3 regions of the Erwinia sp. E_sp_B01_1 genome follow, and region 2 is predicted to be linked to each of the others. Evidence: riboswitches for the same ligand, from Rfam matches in the RefSeq annotation. Region 2 holds a riboswitch; each other region holds the start of a gene.
The links. A riboswitch is a leader RNA that binds a small molecule or an ion and turns the genes downstream of it on or off. The one in region 2 is predicted to bind thiamine pyrophosphate.
Positions count from the first base shown of each region.

Region 1 (3,273 bases), 1.3 Mb from region 2:
GGCCAGCTCGGCATTTTTGCACAGCGACATAAAATCCCCGGCCACTGCACGGGTTGCTTTGTACTCTGGCAGATAGCGACCGGCCTGGCGCATCATCCACACTGGCGTCACATCTACAGGCTGGCGCAGCAGGGCGCGCAAATAACGGTCGTTCTTCAGTTCACTCATCTTCAGGGCTCTCTTTCATTCAGGCGCGCAGTATATCATTCATTCGGCTTCGGCGCGGCAGAGCGCCACCGTGTCCTCTATCAGGCGGCGGGCTACGGTTCCGGCAGGCGGCAACTGCGGTAAGGCATCAAAACGGTACCAGCCCGCATCCAGCAGCTCTTTGGGATCGATATTGATTTCACCACTGTCGTAATCGGCCAGATACGCCACCATCAGCGACTGTGGGAAGGGCCAGGGCTGCGAGGAGACGTAGCGCAAATTTTTCACTTTCAGCGCACTCTCTTCCATCACTTCACGTGCCACCGCCTGTTCGAGCGTTTCGCCGACTTCAACAAAGCCCGCCAGCACCGTATAGATTCCGTTACGGTGTTTAGTGTGCTGGGCCAGTAGAATTTCTTCTCCGCGACGGATCGCAACAATGATGCAGGGGGAAATTTGAGGATAATAACGCTGGCGACAGTGGCGACAGAGGCAGGCCCATTCGGTTTTGCTGTGATGCATTTCGTGACCACAATAGCCGCACCACTTATGGGATCGGTAGAACTCCGCCAGTTGAATCCCCTTCCCGGCAAGCTGAAACAGGCCGACATCCTGGTCAAGGATCTGCCGTAACGATCCCATGCCGCTGTCCCGATTTTCAGAGATCAAAAAGACAGGATCGCCCTGCCATTCACCGATTAAAGATCCCTGGGATCCCACAACGTTTAAATCTTGTGCGCTACCGAACGGTAATTGACCTTTTGGTAACCAAAGTTTATGTTCGTGACTGACAACCCACCAGCCAACGTCTACGCTTGTTATCTCACGTGCCATAAATTTGCTCATCCTCAGCTTACAGACTTTCTGAATTACTGGATTGGGTTTGAAAAGTTTACAATTACACTCATGGAGTTTCTCATGCTAAACCAGTTAGAAGTCCTGACCGCGCGTGTTGGCGGATGTAGCGACCTGGTAGACTTTTGCCTGCGCTCGCGCAAGCAGCTACTGATTACCTATTATCATCTGGTTGGCATCAAGCCTAACAAGGAATCAGTGACTACGCTCGACGAAAACGCGCTGGATAATTTCTGCCAGGGGTTAGTGGATTACCTTTCTACAGGCCACTTCACAATTTATGAGCGTTTTATCGAAGAGATGGAAGGCAGCGAGCAATTAGCCAGAGCCGCCATTATTTACCCCTCTTTGCAGGCCAATACCGAGCTGATTATGCAGGTTTATGATTCGCATCTGGAATGCGCCATCGATCATGATAACTATCTGGAGTTCCAGACTGCCTTGTCGTCCGTGGGGGAAGCGCTGGAAGCCAGATTTACCCTTGAAGACAGATTTATTCAGCTGGCCCTGGAAAAAAACGGCGTTAATCTTGCCGCCGCGAATGATAACGCCCTGGCCCGCCCCGCTTAACGTTACGAAAATGTTGCAGTTTTAAAAAAGCCCCTTTATGCTGAAGGGGCTATAAGCGGTGAGCGAAACTTTTCACCACCGCCATTTTGCTGGTGCCTCTGCGTACCGCAAAATTCTTCTTGTCGGAGTGCCCTAAGGGGCTGAGACCGTTAATTCGGGATCCGCGGAACCTGATCAGGTTAGTACCTGCGAAGGGAACAAGAGTAAACATTCAGTGAGGGTGTGGATCCCTGCGTTTTCACACCCTGCGCTTACTCCTCCGGACTCCAGGCAAGCAAATTCCCTATTTTTCAGGAACGAGCTATGTCTACCAGTACTAAAAAACCTACCCGTCGCGAGCAACGTGCCGAGGCACAAAAGTTTATCGACTCCCTGCAAGGAACAGCCTTCCCCAATTCCAAACGCATCTGGCTTACCGGTTCCCGTGATGATATTCGTGTCCCCATGCGCGAAATCCAGCTCACTCCTACCCGGGTGGGCGGCAGTAAAGACCAACCCCGTTTTGAAGAGAATGAGCCGGTGCCGGTCTATGACACCGCCGGGCCTTATGGCGATCCCGAGGCGGAAATAGATGTGCATCGCGGGCTGGCAAAGCTGCGTAACGACTGGATCCTCGCCCGGGGCGATACCGGGCACATTGAGCAGCTAAGCTCGGTTTATACGCAGCAACGGCTGGCGGACGAAGGCCTCGATCACCTGCGTTTCGATCAACTGCCCCGGCCACGAAAAGCCCTTGCTGGGCGCTGCGTCACACAGCTGCATTATGCCCGTCTGGGCGTAATTACTCCTGAGATGGAATTTATCGCTCTGCGTGAAAACATGGGTCGTGAACGGATCCGTGGCGAAGTCCTGTTACAACAGCATCCGGGTCATGGCTTCGGTGCCCTGCTGCCGGAGAACATCACTCCTGAGTTTGTCCGTCAGGAAGTGGCCGCCGGACGCGCCATTATCCCCGCCAATATCAACCATCCAGAGTCCGAGCCGATGATCATTGGCCGTAACTTCCTGGTGAAGATCAATGCCAACATCGGCAATTCTGCGGTCAGCTCTTCAATTGAAGAAGAGGTGGAGAAGCTGGTGTGGTCGGCACGCTGGGGGGCCGATACGGTGATGGATCTCTCTACCGGGCGCAATATTCATGAAACCCGCGAATGGATCCTGCGCAACAGTCCGGTTCCCATTGGTACGGTGCCGATTTATCAGGCGCTGGAGAAGGTGAACGGCGTGGCAGAAGATCTGAACTGGGAAGTGTTCCGGGATACGCTGCTGGAGCAGGCCGAGCAGGGTGTCGACTACTTCACCATTCACGCAGGGGTGCTGCTGCGCTACGTGCCGATGACCGCTAAACGTCTGACCGGTATCGTCTCTCGCGGAGGCTCGATCATGGCGAAGTGGTGCCTGTCGCACCATAAAGAGAGTTTCCTGTATGAACACTTCCGTGAGATCTGCGAACTGTGCGCGGCCTATGACGTCTCGCTGTCGCTGGGTGATGGCCTCCGTCCTGGCTCCATTCAGGATGCCAACGATGAAGCGCAGTTTGCCGAGTTGCGCACGCTGGGTGAGCTGACCAAAATTGCCTGGGAGTATGACGTTCAGGTGATGATCGAAGGGCCGGGTCATGTTCCGATGCAGATGATCCGCCGCAATATGACCGAACAGCTTGAACACTGCCATGAAGCACCTTTCTACACTTTAGGCCCG
Region 1 covers NZ_CP142208.1:4,477,807-4,481,079, forward strand. The annotation lists gene hemE (uroporphyrinogen decarboxylase) at 1-168, opposite strand, end outside; gene nudC (NAD(+) diphosphatase) at 208-981, opposite strand; gene rsd (sigma D regulator) at 1,066-1,572, shown strand; TPP riboswitch at 1,686-1,786, shown strand; gene thiC (phosphomethylpyrimidine synthase ThiC) at 1,876-3,273, shown strand, end outside.
Region 1: it holds a riboswitch for thiamine pyrophosphate, as region 2 does, so the genes downstream of both, thiC (phosphomethylpyrimidine synthase ThiC) here and thiM (hydroxyethylthiazole kinase) in region 2, are expected to answer to the same signal.

Region 2 (3,273 bases):
GAGATTGCGGGCGTAGAGACCCGTTATGCCCCTTTTTCTGGCGATGACTCATCGCCAGACCGGTTCATTTTACGATTTCACCACCACTGGTGAAAATGGTGCACCGGGCCGTGCCCGTGACCGACTTCCAGCGAATCCGCCTGCTCAAGTGCTCCCTGTAACCAGCTTTTCGCTTCCTGCACCGTTGCCACCCAGTTATCCTGCCGGGGACGGAGTGCTGCCAGCGCAGCGGAAAGTGTACAACCAGTGCCGTGGGTATTTCTGGTTGGTACCCTGGGCGCAGTGAAACGTTGCTCAAGCCGTGACGTTAACAACCAGTCCGGGCTTTCCACGTCGCTGAGATGGCCGCCTTTCATCAGCACCGCCTTGCAGCCCAACTGCAGTAAAGCCCTTCCCTGACGGCGCATCTCCTCTTCGCTGTCGGCCATATCACACTCCAGCAGCGCTGCCGCTTCCGGCAGATTAGGGGTAATCAGCGACACTTGTGGAAGCAGACGTTCACGAAGTGTCGCTACGGCTTGTGGTGAGAGGAGAGGATCGCCACTTTTTGCCAGCATCACCGTATCAAGCACGATCCAGGGCACCTGTGCCTGCTTCAGGCCTGCCGCCACAGCTTCAACAATGTCGCTCTCTGCCAGCATACCGATTTTCACGCTGTCGATACGCACATCACTCAGAACGGAGGTTAACTGTGCCGCGACAAAATCAGGCTCAATCCGGTATACCGACTGCACGCCTGTGGTGTTCTGCGCCACCAGCGCGGTAATCACGCTGGTACCGTATGCGCCCAGGGCGGAGAAAGTTTTCAGATCGGCCTGGATACCGGCCCCGCCACTTGGATCGGTACCGGCAATGGTCAGTGCGTTGATGCGCTTCATGCCTTAGCCCCCCCATTAAAGAGCGCATCAAGGAACAGCGCTACAAAACTGCCTGGTCCCGCCGCCACGTTTGCCGCTCTCTCTCCTGCCAGGCTCATCACCCGACAGGCGCTGGCAACATGCACTAATCTGTCACCGGGTAGCGCAGCAAAACCAGCCACAACCGCAGAAAGTGCGCAGCCGGTTCCGACCACGCGCGTCATTAACTCTGAGCCTCCGGGGATCGCCAGCGTTCGATGGCCATCAGTGACATAATCCGTTTCCCCGGTGACGGCAACAACAGCGCCCGTAGATTTTGCCAGAATGTTGGCGGCTTCCAGCGCTGCCGAAGAGTCGTGCAGGCTGTCCACGCCACGGCCTGAAGCGGACTGCCTTGCCAGCGCCATAATCTCCGAAGCATTGCCGCGTATCGCCGCAGGACGCTGTTCGAGCAGCTGCTGGCAGAATTCAGTGCGGAAAGTCAGTGGCCCTACGGCAACGGGATCCAGAGTCCAGGGGCGCTGTGAAAGACTGGCAGATTTAACTGCCGCCAGCATCGCCTGACTGCGCGATCGGGTCAGCGTTCCTACGTTAATCAATAGCGCATCGGCTATCGTACTGAACTGCTCCGCTTCCTGCGTATCAATAACCATCGCAGGAGAAGCGCCAAGTGCCAACAGGACATTAGCAGTAAAGGTCTGTACCACATCGTTGGTCATGCAATGGATCAGGGGAGATTTTTCACGAAAGGATTGAAGAGAAACAGCGGCATCAGCGGCCGTAAAGGGGTGAGGTTGGTTCATGGTAAGGCTCCCAACCGGCGATCAAGAAGGCGATGCGGTCAGGCATCTGACTTCCCTCCGCTGGCATTATCCAGTTCAGGTTCAACGGGTTTTTCTCAGCCCTTTCTTTGGAAGGAAGGGCACCCCGAGTCATACTCTCAAGCCAGCAGCATAGGGAAGTGGTGCTTGCAAAGCAAGCTCGCCTGACCGCATCGCCTTCTTGATCGCCGGAAAAGATAATGCCTGTATACCCCACCACTTACCTCACTCTTTACCCCACCTTTAACCTCACAGAGGGATTATCCAGCATGCAATAAAAAACCCGCACGCAGCGGGTTAATTGTCCAGATAACATTCTGTTTAGTTCACTTATCTAAGATGAAATAACCTTAAGACAAATCCACTGTGAATTTATACACCCTTAAAGCAAAAAGGCATTGCCGTTCACTGATTAAAAATCTAGCATTAACACTACATGTAGTGTTTACCGAAGGTTATCGGCACTATATGTGTAAAATTCAATACCTCTACAAAGGAGTTTTATCATAAGCAACAATACAAAAAAAACCGGTGGTAGCTTGGCTTCAGTGGCTGCTAAAACTCTACATAACCCTAACGCATCAGCTATACAAAAAGCTCTTGCAGGTTCTGCGTTGTCACAGGCTAGCTCTACAAACCAAACTAGTGGCCCCATGGAACATATAGCATCTGCTGCACTTAAAAACCCAAACTCTGCTGCGTTAACAAAACAGCTTGCTGCTAGTGTTCTTGCACAATCCAACAAAAGCCGTAAGTGATCTTAAGGCGGGGAAACCCGCCTTATTTAATTCCAGTAACGTCTGCTGTGTACTTGTTCAGACTTGACCTGCTCCCCGTTGATTAACACACCCCGATGTTAGTAATGTCTTCATAAGCCACATGAGGACATCCCCATGAAGAAGCGTTTTTCCGACCAACAGATCATCAGTATTCTCCGCGAGGCTGAAGCCGGGGTTTCTGCCCGTGAACTCTGCCGCAGGCATGCCATTTCCGACGCCACTTTTTACACATGGCGTAAGAAGTATGGCGGTATGGAGGTGCCTGAGGTTAAGCGCCTGAAGTCGCTTGAGGAAGAAAACGCCAGACTCAAGAAGCTGCTTGCCGAAGCCATGCTGGATAAGGAGGCGCTACAGATGGCTCTTGGGCGAAAGTACTGACGACAGACCAGAAGCGGGAAGCTGTGGTGTTGATGTGTGATGCGACCGGTCTGTCGCAACGTCGAGCCTGCAGACTCACAGGTTTGTCCCTGTCGACCTGCCGCTATGACGCTCATCGTTCACTTGCTGATGCGCATTTATCAGGGCGCATCACTGAGCTGGCCCTGGAGCGCAGGCGTTTTGGCTACCGCCGCATCTGGCAGCTGCTGCGCCGTGAAGGGCTTCATGTTAATCACAAGCGCGTGTACCGCCTTTATCATCTGAGCGGGCTGGGCGTAAAACGCAGACGACGTCGTAAAGGGCTGGCAGCAGAACGTCTGCCGCTGCTCCGCCCGGCGGCGCCCAATCTGACCTGGTCGATGGATTTCGTCATGGACGCACTGGCCACCGGTCGCAGGATCAAGTGCCTTACTTGCGTGGATGACTTCACGAAGGAAT
Region 2 covers NZ_CP142208.1:3,197,729-3,201,001, forward strand. The annotation lists gene thiD (bifunctional hydroxymethylpyrimidine kinase/phosphomethylpyrimidine kinase) at 78-878, opposite strand; gene thiM (hydroxyethylthiazole kinase) at 875-1,660, opposite strand; TPP riboswitch at 1,696-1,797, opposite strand; gene VRC33_RS15105 (hypothetical protein) at 2,185-2,436, shown strand; one part of gene VRC33_RS15110 (IS3 family transposase) at 2,572-2,830, shown strand; one part of gene VRC33_RS15110 (IS3 family transposase) at 2,830-3,273, shown strand, end outside.

Region 3 (3,273 bases), 2.4 Mb from region 2:
CAGCAGCCTTACGCGGATAAATGAGGAAAACGGGGAAATCGAACCGGATATCGCCCACCACTGGCAGCAGCTCAATCCGCTCCACTGGCGGTTTTATTTACGCCCGGCGATCCATTTCCATCATGGCCGCGAACTGGAGATGGCCGATGTTATCGACTCGCTTCAGCGCCTGACCGCTCAGCCTCTTTACTCGCACCTTGAGCGCATCGACTCCTCTGCTTCCTGGACACTGGATATTCACCTTACGCAGCCCGATCGCTGGCTGCCCTGGCTGTTGGGCAGCGTCAGCGCGATGATCCTGCCGCAGGAGTGGCCACAACTGCCTGATTTCGCCCGTCATCCGGTGGGGACCGGGCCTTATGCGGTGGTGCGCAATCAGCACTCCCAGTTGAAGATCCGGGCTTTCGATGACTATTTTGGCTATCGGGCGCTGATCGATGAGGTGAATATCTGGGTACTACCCGAAATCAGTGAAGAACTGATCATTTCCGGGGTCAAGCTTGAGGGAAACAGCCAGGAAGAGAAGTCGGAAGAGAGCCGGCTTGAAGAGGGTGGCTATTTCCTGCTGTTCGATCAGCGTTCAGAGCGGGGAAGCAATGAGGAAATCCGCCGCTGGGTCAGCAGATTATGCAACCCGATAGCGCTGCTGAACCTGGCAGGCGTCGCCTACCAGCATTACTGGTTCCCGGCTTATGGTCTGCTGCCACGCTGGCATCATCGCCAAACCGTGTCAGCCAGCGAGAAACCCGCAGGACTCACCTCTCTGACCCTGACCTTTTACAAGGATCATATTGAACATCAGGGCATTGCCAATACGCTTCGTCCCCTGCTGGCTGCTGAAGGCGTCGAACTGATCGTCAATCAGGTGGAGTATGATCTCTGGCATCGTGGCGAGGCGGAAAGCGATCTCTGGCTGGGCAGCGCTAACTTTACTCTGCCGCTGGAGTTCTCTCTTTTCGCCCTGCTGTATGAAATTCCTCTGCTCCGCCATTGCGTGCCGCTGGACTGGGAAAAGGACGCGCAGCGCTGGCGTGAAAACACTCTGCCGCTGGCCGACTGGAGTAAGCAGTTGATCACTTCATGCAGCCTGCATCCGCTGTTTCATCACTGGCTGCTGCTGGAAGGCCAGCGCAGTATGCGTGGGATCAGAATGAACACGCTCGGCTGGTTTGACTTCAAATCCGCCTGGTTTTTACCTCCTGAATCATGACGCTTTCGCTACAGCCGGGAAATCACTAGAATAGGCCGTTCTCAACGGGGTGCATTTGCGGTGTGATACGGCAAAGGCTGAGACAGACCCGTCGAACCTGATCCGGATAATGCCGGCGTAGGGATTTGAGAGTGTTTTGCCTACTCAGATCCTTTGCGACTACCCTTTTCAAGGAACGCGAAGTGTTGAAAAAATTATTGCCTCTGCTGATCCTCACCACCCTCCCTGCTTTTGCCGCTAAACCTGTGTTGACGGTCTATACCTACGATTCGTTCTCCGCCGACTGGGGGCCTGGCCCGGCGATCAAGAAAGCCTTCGAAGCCCGTTGCGGATGCGAACTGAAATATGTCGCGCTGGAAGATGGCGTTTCCCTGCTTAACCGTCTGCGGATGGAAGGCAAAAAGAGCAAAGCTGACGTGGTACTGGGGCTGGATAATAATCTGCTGGATGCGGCAGAGAAAACCGGCCTGTTTGCTGAAAGCCAGGTCGACACCAGCAATACCACCGTGCCGGGCGGCTGGAGCAACAAAACCTTTGTCCCTTATGACTACGGCTGGTTCGCCTTCGTTTACGATAAAACCAGACTGCAAAATCCGCCGAAAAGCCTGAAGGAGCTGGTGGAAACCGATCGTCCCATTAAGGTCATCTACGAGGATCCGCGCACCAGCACGCCAGGACTGGGTCTGCTGCTGTGGATGCAGAAAGTCTTTGGCGACCAGACGCCGGAAGCCTGGCAGAAACTGGCGAAGAAAACCGTCACCGTCACCAAAGGATGGAGCGAGGCCTACGGGCTGTTCCTGAAAGGTGAAGGCGATATGGTGCTGAGCTATACCACTTCACCCGCTTATCATCTGATTGAAGAGAAAAAAACTCAGTATGCCGCGGCTGACTTCAGCGAAGGTCACTATCTGCAGGTGGAAGTTGCCGGACAGCTTAAAAGCAGCCAACAGCCGGAACTGGCTGAGAAATTCATGAAATTCATGCTGGATAAGCCCTTCCAGGAGAGTATTCCGACCGGCAACTGGATGTATCCGGTAGTGAAAAGCACGCTGCCAGCCGGGTTCGACACCCTGACCGTTCCGGCTAAAACTCTGCAATACACCCCGCAGGAAGTGGCCAGCCAGCGTAGCCAGTGGATAAGTGCATGGCAACGCGCCCTCAGCCGCTGATTGCTGGCTGGATGGTGCCCGGCGCACTGGCAGCCACGCTGCTGGTCGCCGTGGCGCTGCTGGCCTTCAGTGCGCTGTGGCTGAATGCCCCGCAGATCCAGTGGCTGGATCTCTGGCAGGATGACTATCTCTGGCACGTGCTGCGCTTTTCCTTCTGGCAGGCCTTTCTCTCTGCCGTGCTGGCCGTTGGCCCGGCGATCCCGCTTGCCCGTGCGCTTTACCGGCGACGCTTCCCCGGGCGGGAAACGCTGCTGCGCCTCTGTGCAATGACCCTGGTTTTGCCGGTGCTGGTCGCCGTCTTCGGCATTCTCAGCGTCTATGGACGTACCGGCTGGCTGGCCGCCCTTTGTGCGCTGATCGGCATCCCTTATACCTTCACTCCCTATGGTCTGCAGGGCATTCTGCTGGCCCATGTTTTCTTTAACCTGCCACTGGCGGCACGTCTGTTGCTTCAGGCGCTGGAGCAAATCCCCGGCGAGCAGCGCCAGCTGGCGGCACAGCTTGGCCTGCGCGGCTGGCATCACTTTTCCGTGGTGGAATGGCCCTGGCTACGCCGGCAAATCCTGCCCGCCGGCGCGCTGATTTTTATGCTCTGCTTTGCCAGCTTTGCTACCGTGCTCTCACTGGGCGGCGGCCCGAAAGCCACCACCATCGAGCTGGCCATCTTCCAGGCGCTGAATTTCGATTACGATCCCGGTCGCGCGGCGTTACTGGCGATGATTCAGATGATTTGCTGCCTCGGGCTGGTGATGCTGAGTCAGTGGCTGAGTAAAGCCATCCCCTCCGGTACGGCCAGCATCAATGGCTGGCGCAATCCTGAAGATAGCTGGCAGGCGCGGATCTGGGATGCCTTGCTCATCCTCTGCGCGCTGATTCTGCTGTTGCCGCCGCTGT
Region 3 covers NZ_CP142208.1:819,100-822,372, reverse strand. The annotation lists gene sgrR (HTH-type transcriptional regulator SgrR) at 1-1,210, shown strand, start outside; TPP riboswitch at 1,246-1,352, shown strand; gene thiB (thiamine ABC transporter substrate binding subunit) at 1,393-2,379, shown strand; gene thiP (thiamine/thiamine pyrophosphate ABC transporter permease ThiP) at 2,355-3,273, shown strand, end outside.
Region 3: it holds a riboswitch for thiamine pyrophosphate, as region 2 does, so the genes downstream of both, thiB (thiamine ABC transporter substrate binding subunit) here and thiM (hydroxyethylthiazole kinase) in region 2, are expected to answer to the same signal.